2 regions of the Isoptericola sp. NPDC055063 genome follow, and region 2 is predicted to be linked to the other one. Evidence: predicted binding sites of a transcription regulator. Region 2 holds the regulator's gene; the other holds the start of a gene.
What was found. The regulator LexA, encoded in region 2, represses DNA repair genes until DNA is damaged. The targets are predictions, from matches to a motif close to TCGAACANNTGTTCGA.
Positions count from the first base shown of each region.

Region 1 (5,967 bases), on a different contig from region 2:
CTGCTGCTGCACGGGTTCATGGGGTCGGGGGACTCCTGGTGGCGCGTCGGGCCGGCGCTCGCGGAGTCGGGGTGGCGGGTCCTGGCACCGGACCTGCCCGGGCACGGCAGCTCCCCGCGGGACCCTCAGCTCACCGTGCCGCGGGCGGCGCGGGCCGTCGTCGCGACCTTCCGGGAGCGGTCGACTGCCGGGCCCGAGATCGCCGTCGGCCACTCGTACGGAGGAGTGGTGCTCGCCGCCGCGCGCGCGGAGCTCCGGCCGGCCAGGACGGTGCTGGTCGACGCCCTGCCGCGGTTCCGCGGCGGCGGCGACCCGGTGGAGCTCCGCGCGGACTACGAGCGCGACCGCCGGGCCCGCACGTACGACGATCTCCGGCGCACGCGCCCGCACTACGGCGAGCAGGACGCGCGGGTCGAGGCCGCGGCCGCGGAGGCGTTCGACCCGGTCACCGCCGCGGCCGTCGTGTCGTCGCCGGACGGGGACTGGCCGCTGCCCGCCGGCGCGGCCGTGATCCGTCCCGCGCCGAGCGCCTTCGTCCCCGACGACGACGCGGCACGCCTCGCGGCGGGCGGGGTGGTCGTGCGCGACGTGCCCGGGGCGGCGCACTCGGTCTGGTACGGCCACTACGAGGAGTTCATGGCCGCGCTCCGCGAGGTGCTGCCGCGCTGAGGCCCGCGGGCGACGGCGTCCGGCGGTGGCGATACTGGGGGCGACCAGGAGTGGCCAGCGGCCGAGGAGGCCCCGCGATGGCAGACCTGATGATCGACTACATCACCTCGCTCGACGGGTTCGGCTCCGCCGAGGGGTGGCCCGGCCTGTGGGGCATGGGCGGGCCGGACTACTTCGCGTTCCTCGAGGAGGACGGCCGGCAGGAGTGGACGACGCTGCTGGGCGCCACGACCTACCGGCTGTTCGCGCGGTTCGCGGAGACCGGCGAGGAGGAGATGGCCGAGGTCACGGCGCGGCCGAAGGTCGTGTTCTCCCGGACCCTCACCGAGCCGCTGGAATGGGCCAACACCACGCTCGTCGCGGGCGACGCCGTCGCGGCCGTGCGCGCGATGAAGGAGGGCGACGTGCCGCTCCGGACCATCGGCAGCCGGGGGCTGGCCCGCTCGCTGCTGACCGCGGGACTTGTCGACCGGATCCGTGTGGTGGTGTTCCCCGTGGTCAACGGCGCCAGCGGCGGCGACCGCCTCTACGACGGCTGGCCCGACGTTCGCCTGGAGCTCCTCGACAGCCGCACCCTCGACGGCCGGTTGCAGCTGCTCGAGTACGCCCCGACGGTGCTGGACGGCCCGCCCGGCGTCGGCTGAGCGGCCGTCCTGGCGGCGTCGTCAGAACGGCGGGTCGCCGGGTTCGGGACCTGCTCGTCCGGGGCTCACGCGCTCGGCTGGAGGGGAATACCCCGCCCGTTCGGGCGCCGGTGTCTCGGTCTCGGTTGCCGACGCCTCGGCCGCGGTCTGGAGGGCGAGGTGCTGTGTCTCGGTGGCCCAGGCGTCGAGGTGGTCGAGGGTGTGGTCCGCGGATCCGGGCTCGGTGAGGTAGGTGCGGCCGCGGGGTGAGGTCCAGGCCAGGACGCCGGTGCCGGGCCGGCCGCCCGGCCGGTCGTGGAGGTGTTCGACGGTCCATCGGGACTCGTGCTTCAACGTGTGGTGACGGCGGCACAGTGCGGCGAGGTTGGTGGCGTCGGTGGTGCCGCCGTGCTCCCAGGCGGTGGTGTGGTCGAGGTCGCAGCGTCGTGTGGGGATGCGGCAGCCGGGGAACCGGCAGGTGAGGTCGCGTTGGGTGAGGAAGGCGCGTAGGTCGGCGGGCACGACGTAGGAGCGTCGGTCGACGGTGAGCATCGCGCCGGTGACGGGGTCGGTGAGCAGGCGTCGCAGGGTGGGGGCGCGGGCGGTGAGGTGGCGTGCGGTCTCCGCGTCGATGGGGATGGTGCCGTCCAGCAGGCCCGGACTCTCGCTGGTGCCGGTGAGGGTGGTGATCGGGACGGTCACGTGCACCACGGGCCGGACGGTGCGCGCCAGCGTGGCGAGCGGATCGGGCAGGTCCGGTAGATCTGGTGGTGCCGTCCCTGGCGGGGTGTTCGGGTTGGTTGCCGCGCCTGGCGGTCCTGCGGCGTGCGTGGCGTGCGAATCCGTCACCTGGTGGTCGTCGAGGAGGAGGGCGGCCAGGGCCGCGGCGCGCAGCTGCCCGACCCTGCGCGGGTCACCGTCCGTCTTGGCGCGGGTGGCGGTGCGGTGCAGGCGGTCGTAGACGGCACGCGCGACGGGGGTCGGCAGGTGCGCGGTGAGCCAGGACATCCCGTCGGTGCCGTCGTCGACCCATACGTCCGCCTTCAGGGCGGCGGCCTGGTGGCGGACCTCGGCGGGCACCGGGTGCAGCCGGTCCCGCGCGGCGCGGACGAGCGCCCCGAACCGTGCCGCCGTCATCCCGGGTGCCCGGTCCAGGACCGCGCGCTCGACCCGCACGGCGACGCTCGGGGGCAGGCCTGCGACCGCGTCCGCGAGCTTGGCCGCGTGCTGGTAGCTGATCGTTCCCGCGCACAACGCCTCCAGCGTCGCGGTCGCCTTCGAGGCCAGGACCTCGGCGTCGGCGAGCCAGCCGGCCGCGACGTGCTCGCTGACCCCGAGCGCGCACGCGACCTCCGCGACCAGCGCACGGTGCGCGACCGAGCCGCGACGCTCCGGAGAAGCCGACGACACCCGCTCCACGCCCAGGTCCAGCATCGCCGACTCGTGCGTCGTGGCGAGGACCTCGGCCAGCGCGACCGTGCGCCGTCCCGCCGCCGCGTTCACCGCCGCCTGCTCGTCCGCCGCCCGGTCCAGCGCAGCATCAAGCCGCGAAGCGGCGGTGCTGGGCGGGGTGGCCATACGAGCACTCAACCACCCGCCACCGACACGTTCTCGAACAGGTGTTCGACGACGAGCAGGTCATCGTCGGCCTGCCCGGCGGCGCCCCCGGACGGGGCGGTCGCATGGCAGGATGCCCACGGCCTCCGGGCCAGGACGGACCGAGCGGAAGGCTGTGGAGTGGGCGACCCGACGACGTGCGTGTTCTGCGGGCTGATCGCGTCAGGGGAGGGGTCCTGGGTCGCGCGCGAGCCGGACGCGGTCGCCTTCCTGCCGCGGCCGGGCGGGGAGCTCGCGCCGGGCCACACGCTCGTCGTCCCCCGTGATCACTGCGTCGGGGTGCTGGACGCGAGCCCCCAGGTCATGGCCGCGACGATGGCGCTCGTGCAGCGCGTCTCGGTGGCCATGACCAGGGCGCTCGGGGCGACCGGCGTGGTGCTGCTCAACGCGAGCGGGCCGTTCTCGGGGCAGTCGGTCGACCACCTGCACGTCCACGTCGTGCCGCGCTGGCCGGGCGACGAGGCGACGCTCTGGCCGAGCGACCGGTCGTCCCACGAGCCGATCCCCGCCGCCGCCGCGTTGCTGTCCGCCGAGCTGCGGTAGGCGCCCCAGGCTTCCGGGCGCACCTCGACGTCGAACGCGAGGGGCCCTCTCAACGCGTGCGGCTCACCCGCAGGACCTCCTCCTGCCACGGCGCGACGACGGTGGGCGAGACGTGGCAGTCGAGCATGAGGAAGCGGCGCTGGTCGACGGGCTCGCGCGCCCAGGTCCCGAGGCGGTCGAGGTCGTCGAGGGTGCGCACGACCACGCCCTCGGCGCCGACGGCGGCGGCGAGCGCGGCGAAGTCGGTCTCGGGGATGCGCATGGGCTCCTCGGCGAGGCCCTGCCGCCCGTAGACGTGCACCTCGGCGCCGTACACGGCGTCGTTCCAGACGACGGCGACGCCCCGGCCGCCGGCGGTGCGCACGGCGGTCTCGAGGTCGGCGAGGGCCATGAGGCCGCCGCCGTCGCCGGTGGTGAGGACGACGGTGGCGTCGGGCAGGGCGGCGGCGGCGCCGGGCACGCTGGGGAAGCCGAGGCCGATGGACTGGTAGGCGGTGCCGACCATCATCATCCGGTCGGGGGAGGCCACCGGCCAGTACATGTTGGCCCAGCCGATGAAGTGGCCGCCGTCGGAGACGACGACGCGGTCGGCGGGCAGCAGGGCGCCGATGCGGCTCGCGACGCCGCGCGGGTCGAGCCGGCCGTCGGAGGCGATCCCGTCGGCGGGGCCGGTGTCGTAGGCGCGGGCCGCCGCGACGCCGACGGAGTCGCGCCAGCCGGACGGTGTGGCCCCGAGGGTGCGCAGCTCGTCGAGCAGCGCGCGGGTCACGAGGGCGGCGTCGCCGCGGATGAACGAGCCCACGTGACGGTGGGTGGCCGCCTCGGCGGTGTCGACCTGGACCACGCGCGTGCCGGGGGAGAAGAGGTCCCCGAACCGCATCGTGAACTGGTTGAGCGACGCGCCCACGACGACGGCGACGTCCGCCTCGCGCACGAGCGCCATCGCGCCGTCGGCGCCGAAGCCGCCGGCGACGCCGAGGTCGTAGCGGGCGTCGGGGAAGACGCCGCGGCCGAGGGCCGTCGACGCGGTGAGGGCGCCGGTGGCCTCGGCGAGCTCGCCCAGCGCCTCGCCCGCGCCGGCCAGCCACGCGCCCCGTCCGGCGAGGAGCAGCGGCCGCTCGGCCCCGGCGAGGGCGCGCGCGAGGTCGGTGATCGCGGCGGCGTCGAACGGACCGACGGGCGCGAGCGGGCCGGGGAGCGCGGGCTCGGGGGCCTCGGGCACGGGGCCGGCCTCGCGGGCGGCGACGTCGTAGGGGATCGCGAGCACGACCGGCACGCGGTAGGTCAGGGAGTGCTCGATCGCGATGACGGTGGTCGCGGCGGCGTCCGCGCGGCCGACGGTATAGGTGCGGGCGCCGACGGCGGCGGCCATGGCGATCTGGTCGACGTCCCACGGGCGCGGGCCGGATGTGGGCTCGTCGCCGGTGAGGAGCACGAGGGGCACCCGCGCCTGCGCGGCCTCCGCGAGCGCGGTGAGCGTGTTGGTGAAGCCGGCGCCGTAGGTGGCGGTGGCGGCGGCGATGCGGCCTGACGCGCGGAAGTAGGCGTCGGCGGCGACGACGCCGCCGGCCTCGTGCCGGACGGCGGTGAAGCGGGCGGAGGTGTGGCGCTCGACGTCGTCGAGGAACCAGGCGTTGCCGTTGCCCATGACGCCGAAGACGTGGTCGACGTGCTGGGCGAGGGTGCGGGCGACGTGGGCGGACACGGTGGGCACGGGGCCTCCAGGGAACAGTGACGGATGAGTGGTGTGCGTCCGTATGTGTCCCGTGCGGTCCCGACGCCGGGTCCGAGGTGCTGACTGTGCAGTGGTGACTGCCGGTGACCGGGCTGCCGTGCGCCCCTTTTTCGAGCGCGGGCGGCACCAGTCCGCCTCGACGACGGCGAGTATAGCCCCGCCGCTTCGCCCGTCGGGAGGGTTGTGGAGGCCATCCGTAAGCGGTAACTTACCGTTGGTGATGGCTGACCGATCCGGGTTCGCCGCCCTGGCGGATCCGACACGACGCGAGATCTTCGAGCGGGTCGCGGCCCGCCCCTCGTCGGTGAGCGTGCTCGCCGACGACCTCCCGGTGAGCCGTCCGGCGGTCTCCCAGCACCTGCGGGTGCTCAAGGACGCCGGGCTGGTGGTCGACGAGGCCGTGGGGACCCGGCGGGTGTACCGCGCCGACCCCGATGGGGTGGCGATGCTGCGCGACTACCTCGACCTCTTCTGGCGTCGCTCGCTCGACACCTTCGCGTCCGTCGCCGAGGAGACCTTCCATGAGCGTCCACACCCCTGAGCCCACCGCACCCACCGCCGTCTCCCACGCGGTGGACGTCGCGGCCCCGGTCGAGCACGTCTTCGACGTGTTCACCCTGCAGATGCCGCGCTGGTGGGACCCTGACCACCACCTGCTCGACGCCGTCGTCGACATGATCGTCGAGCCGCGCGTCGGCGGCACGATCACCGAGGTCGCCGCCACCGGGGAACGGTGCACGTTCGCCCGCGTGCTCGCGTTCGACCGCCCCACCCGGTTCG
Region 1 covers NZ_JBSGUW010000001.1:120,875-126,841, reverse strand. The annotation lists gene ACWF41_RS00590 (alpha/beta fold hydrolase) at 1-669, shown strand, start outside; gene ACWF41_RS00585 (dihydrofolate reductase family protein) at 747-1,313, shown strand; gene ACWF41_RS00580 (HNH endonuclease signature motif containing protein) at 1,335-2,870, opposite strand; gene ACWF41_RS00575 (HIT family protein) at 3,030-3,452, shown strand; gene ACWF41_RS00570 (thiamine pyrophosphate-binding protein) at 3,502-5,166, opposite strand; gene ACWF41_RS00565 (ArsR/SmtB family transcription factor) at 5,408-5,728, shown strand; gene ACWF41_RS00560 (SRPBCC family protein) at 5,709-5,967, shown strand, end outside.
Region 1: the regulator LexA is predicted to act here: its motif matches at 2,904-2,919, upstream of ACWF41_RS00580 (HNH endonuclease signature motif containing protein).

Region 2 (5,967 bases):
CGGCTCCACGGAGGAGGCGCAGGAGGCCATCGGAGAGTTCGTGTCGAAGAAGCTCCGCGACTTCATGGCGACCGGGTCCACCACCCTGTCCGTCAACCTGCCGAACCTGCAGCTCGCGCACACCGGCGTGGGCCGCATCATGCTGCTGCACCGCAACGTCCCGGGCGTCCTCGCCGCGGTGAACCAGGTCTTCGCGGACCACGGCGCCAACATCGAGGCGCAGATGCTCGCCACCCGCGGCGAGGTCGGCTACGTCGTCACGGACATCTCCGACGTCACCCAGCGCGGCGCGTCGGCCAAGCTGCAGGCCATGCCGTCCACGATCCGCCTGCGCATCCGCGACGCCTTCGAGCGGCCCGAGTTCCCGCCCGGCCCCGCCGCGGGCTGACGCGACGGGCACACCCGCCGACACGCGCCGAGGGCGTCCCCGGGACTCCGGGGACGCCCTCGCGTCGTGGTGGGACCGGCCCGCTCAGCCGGACTTGCGGCGGAACATCTTCTGCACCGGGCCGGAGGTCTCCGAGCCGTGCACCTGGCCGGTGTTGCCGTCCTTGCCGGCGGTCGGGTGGCTGGCGGCGTTCTTCCGCTCCAGCGCCTCCCGGAAGCGCGCCTTCGTGTCCTCGCTGGGCTTGGCCGCCCTGGAGTCGTCCGTCGTCATCACGATCACCTCGTCGTCGTCGGGGTGGACGTGCTCGCACGGCGGACCGCGCAGCACCTGGTGCCGTCCAGCATGCTCCACCCCCGCGCGTCGCGCCAAGGGCATTTCGCCCGGAGCGGGCGAACCCGGCGCCGCGAGGCGGCTCGGGGACCCCGGGAGGGGCCTCGCCTCAGCGCGACGCGTCCCGGCCGGCGACCGCGGGCTCGGCGCCACCCGTCTCGACGTCCTCGTCCTGCCCCGCGTCCTCGGCCCGCGCCTCGCGCTCCGCCCGCAGGGACGTGATCGCGCTCTCGAAGTCCTCCAGGGACTCGAATGACTGGTACACGCTCGCGAATCGCAGGTAGGCGACCTCGTCCAGCTCGCGCAGGGGCCCGAGGATGGCCAGCCCGACCTCGTTCGCCTCGATCTCGGGGCGGCCCGACGCACGCAGCGTCTCCTCGACCCGTTGCGCCAGCAGAGCCAGGTCGTCGGAGCTCACGGGCCGGCCCTGGCACGCCTTGCGCACGCCCGCGACCACCTTGTCGCGGCTGAACGGCTCGGTCACGCCGGAACGCTTGGCGACCGACAGGCTCGCCGTCTCGATCGTGGTGAAGCGGCGCTGGCACGCCGGGCACTGCCGCCGTCGGCGGATCGACGAACCGTCGTCGGAGGTGCGCGAGTCGATGACTCGCGAGTCCTCGTGGCGGCAGAACGGGCAGTGCATCGCTGGTCTCCTGCGCTCGGCTCCGGACCGGCGCCCGGCTGCCCGACAAGGTATGCGGGACGCCGCGCCCGGCGCAAGCAGGGTCCATCCTCGCATCTTCGCGGCGCCGGGTCGTGCCGCGCGCCCTCAGTCCTCGGGCAGGAGCACCACCTGACCGGCCTGCAGCTCCGCCGTCGTGAGGCCGTTCAGCTGGCGGAGGTCCGCGACGACGTCGCGCAGGTCCTCGCCCGAGTCCCGGACCGCGCGGGCGTACTGCCACAGCGTCTCGCCCGGCTGGACCGTGTGGAGCCGGACCTCCACGCCCGACCCGGGAGCGTCCGCCACCGCGCGCTGGCCGACCAGGCCCGCGCCGACGAGGACGAGAAGGACGAGCGCGGCGACCACGACACGCCCGCGTCGCGTGAGCCGGAGGCCGCCGAGCCCGAGGAACCCCGGAGCTTCGGTGGTGCTGGGCGCGTTCTGCATCGTCCTACCTCCGGTTCACGTCGCGTCGCCGCCGGTCGGGCGACTGCCGTCGAACAGCCGTTCGTCGAACACCTGTACGTCGAACGGCTGTACTAGGTGTACCACGTCACGACGACACGGTCGAGGCCTGATCGAACAGATGTTTGATGTCGGGCCGGAACTGGCCTAGAGTGACCAGCAGCGCGATGGAAGGTTTGTCGGATTTCATCGGCCCGTCAGCGGGCCGCGCCCCTGCAGGACGGAGAACGCGATGACCAGCGGACGGGACCACGCCCCGGCGTCCACGACGGTTGCCACGCCGTGGCCGGCGCAGCAGGAGACCCCTGAGGACACGTCGACAGCGGAGACGGCGCTCGCCTCGGTGAGCGAGATCGCCCCGGCGGCCGACCGGCTCACGCCGCGCCAGCGCCGTGTGCTCGAGACGATCCGCCGCTCCGTCGAGGACCGCGGCTACCCCCCGACCATGCGGGAGATCGGCGAGGCCGTGGGTCTCGCCAGCCCCTCGTCCGTCAAGCATCAGCTGACGACGCTGGAGCGCAAGGGCTTCCTGCGCCGTGACCCGAACCGGCCCCGCGCGATCGAGGTCGTCGACCCCGAGGCACCCGCCGCGACCGACGGCGGGACCCCGGCGTTCGCGCCGCGCACCCCGGGGTTCGCCGCCGGCTCGGTCGCGGGCTCCGACGCACAGCCCGCCGAGGCCCCGTCCTACGTCCCGCTCGTGGGCCGGATCGCGGCGGGCGGCCCGATCCTCGCCGAGCAGGTCGTCGAGGACGTCTTCCCGCTCCCCCGCCAGGTCGTGGGCGACGGCGAGCTGTTCCTGCTCAAGGTGGCGGGCGACTCGATGGTCGACGCGGCCATCTGCGACGGCGACTGGGTGGTCGTCCGCAGCCAGCCGGTCGCGGAGAACGGCGAGGTCGTCGCCGCCATGATCGACGGCGAGGCGACGGTCAAGACGTTCAAGCAGTCCGGCGGGCACACGTGGCTCATGCCGCAGAATGCCGCCTACTCCCCCATCCCGGGCGACGACGCCCAGGTGCTCGGCCGGGTGGTGGCCGTGCTCCGCAGCCTCTGAGCGCGACGCCGCACCCCGACGGCGCGACGAACCCCCGGCCCGTGCGGGCCGGGGGTTAGTCGCGTCAGGGCCGCGTCGCGGGTCAGAACCCGAGCCGGCGCTGCACCTCGCGCATGCCCTCGGCCGACGCCCGCAGGCCGGCGACCTCGTCGTCGGACAGCGGGGTGTCGATCGTCTCCGCCACGCCGCGCCGGTCCACCAGGGACGGCACCGAGAGGCAGACGTCGCTGATGCCGTAGAAGCCGTCCAGGCGGGACGACACGTTCATCACGCGGTGCTCGTCGTTCAGGACCGCCTCGATGATGCGGGTGGCTGCCAGGCCCACGGCGTAGTTGGTGGCCCCCTTGCCGGCGATGACCCGGTAGGCCGACTCCACGACGTCCGTGGCGATCCGGTGCCGGGCGGGCTCGTCGAGCGGCGGCCGACCACGGAAGGGGCGCCAGTCCAGCAGCGGCACCCCGGCGATCGTCGCCGAGCTCCACAGCACGATCTCCGAGTCGCCGTGCTCGCCCGCGATGTTCGCGTGCACGTTGCCGACCGCGACCCCGCAGTGGCGGGCGAGCGCGTCGCGCAGCCGGGAGGAGTCCAGGACCGTGCCGCTGCCGAACACCCGCTCGGCCGGCAGGCCGCTGATCTCCTGCGCCGCGTACGTCACCACGTCGACGGGGTTGGTCACCATGAGGTAGATCGCGTCCGGCGCGACCTCCAGCAGCCGCGGCAGGATCGTGCGGGTGAGGCCCACCGTCGCCTCGGCCAGGTCCAGGCGACTCTGGCCCGGCTTCTGCTTGGCGCCGGCGGTGACGGCCACGACGTCGGCTCCGCGGCACACCTCGACGTCGTCGGAGCCTTCGATCTCCGCCTGCGGGATGAACATGCTCCCGTGCCTCAGGTCGAGGACCTCGGCCTCGACCTTGGCGCGGTTGACGTCCATCAGGGCGATGGAGCGTGCCGCCCCTCGGGCGAGCGCTGCGTACGCGAGGGTGGAGCCCACCGCGCCGGCGCCGACGATCGCGAGCTTGGTCGTGCTGCGTGTGCCGTCCACGCGCCCAGGCTAGGTGTCCAGCCGCCGCAGCGCAGCACGGACCAGCTCGCCGTCGGTCGTGGGCCAGAAGTCTGGCATCGACCGCGTCAGGAACGACCCGTAGCGGGCCGTCGCGAGGCGCGGGTCGAGGACCGCGACCACGCCGCGATCGTCCCCCGTGCGCACGAGGCGTCCCGCCCCCTGGGCCAGCAGGAGGGCGGCGTGCGTGGCCGAGACCTGCATGAACCCGTTCCCGCCCGCCTGCTCGACCGAGCGGGCCCGCGCGGCCTTCACCGGATCGTCGGGGCGCGGGAACGGGATCCGGTCGACGAGCACGAGCTGGCAGCTGGGCCCGGGGACGTCCACGCCCTGCCAGAGCGAGAGGGTGCCGAAGAGGCACGTGGCCGGGTCGTCCGCGAACGCCTTCACGAGGGTGGGCAGCTGGTCGTCGCCCTGGCACAGGATCGGCACGTCGAGCCGCTCGCGCATCGCCTCGGCCGCCGCGACCGCCGCGCGCCGGGACGAGAACAGCCCGAGGGTGCGGCCGCCGGCCGCCTTGACGAGCCCCGCGATCTCGTCGAGCTGCGCGTCGGTGGTCGGCTCGCGGCCCGGGGCGGGCAGATGGCGGGCCACGTAGAGGATCCCCTGGCGCGGGTAGTCGAAGGGGCTGCCCACGTCGAGGCCCGTCCAGTCCGGTGTCTCGCCCGTGCCGCCCGACCCCGCGAGGCCCAGGGACCGCGCCACCGGGTCGAAGGTGCCGCCGAGGGCGAGGGTCGCGGAGGTGAAGACGCCCGTGGCCTCCCCGAGCAGGTGGGTGCGGATGAGGCCCGCCACCGCCAGCGGCGCTGCGTGCAGCCGGGTGACGCCGTCCCCGGCCCAGGGCGCGTTCTCGGGCGGCCGGGAGCACCACAGGACGTCGGCCGTCGTGTCCTGGGCCGCCATGCGCTCCGCGACCTCGAAGAGCTGCAGCACGGCGGACTGCGCCATCTTCATCCCCGCGTCCGGCGCTGACTGGCCCTTGGACTCGCCTGCGGGCTTGAGCCGGGTGAGGAGCTCGCGTGCGGCATCGCGCACGGCGGCGACGGCGGCGCGCAGCTCGTCGGGCAGGCCCAGGGGGAAGCGCTCCGCCGGGGCCGTGGCGAGCAGCGTGCCGAGCTGCTGGGACGCCGCGTCGAGCGCCGAGGTCTCGGTGCCCCCGTGGCGGCGCGCGAGGCGCGCGGCGTGCTCCACGACGGTCAGGGACAGGTCCACGGTGGCGGCCGCGGTGACCCGCTCCGCCAGCTCGTGGGCCTCGTCGACGACGACGGCGTCGTGCTCGGGCAGGACACCCGGGCTGCCGGAGACCGCGATGCCGAGCATGGCGTGGTTCGTGACGACGACGTCCGCCTCGCGCGCCGCCGCACGGGCGTGCTCGGGGAAGCACTCCGTGAGCAGCGGGCACCGCTGGCCCAGGCACTCCAGGGCCGTGACCGAGACCTGTCTCCAGGCCCGGTCCGGGACGCCGGGGACGAGATCGTCGCGGTCGCCGGTGTCGGTCTCGTCCGCCCAGGCGTGCAGGCGGCGCACGTGGTCGGCGAGGCTGGCGGCGTCGTCGCGACCGCCCCGGCCGCGCGCGCCTGTGGGCGCAGGGTGCTGCTCCGCGCCGGCACCCTCGCCGGGGCCGGGATCGGCGGGCAGGTCGAACAGGGTGGCGCCCTCGACCGGGTACCCGCCGGTGACCTTGTGCTTGCACAGGTAGTTGTGCCAACCCTTGAGCAGCGCCACCTTGGGCGCGCGGGGCAGCTTCGGGCCGACCGCCTCGGCGACGAGGGGCAGGTCGCGCGTCACGACCTGGCGCTGGAGCGCCAGGGTGGCCGTCGAGACGATGACGCGCTTGCCGTCGACGACGGCGTGGCGCACGGCGGGCACCAGGTAGGCGAGCGACTTGCCGGTGCCGGTCCCGGCCTGGACGAGCAGGTGCCGGCCTTGCTCGACGGACTCCGCGACGGCCGCCGCCATCTGGTGCTGCCCGTCGCGCCGGCCGCCGCCGAGCGCCCCCACCGCCAGGT
Region 2 covers NZ_JBSGUW010000006.1:260,197-266,163, reverse strand. The annotation lists gene serA (phosphoglycerate dehydrogenase) at 1-388, shown strand, start outside; gene ACWF41_RS09785 (DUF5302 domain-containing protein) at 473-658, opposite strand; gene nrdR (transcriptional regulator NrdR) at 828-1,361, opposite strand; gene ACWF41_RS09775 (LysM peptidoglycan-binding domain-containing protein) at 1,488-1,826, opposite strand; gene lexA (transcriptional repressor LexA) at 2,077-2,898, shown strand; gene ACWF41_RS09765 (L-lactate dehydrogenase) at 2,981-3,940, opposite strand; gene ACWF41_RS09760 (ATP-dependent DNA helicase) at 3,950-5,967, opposite strand, start outside.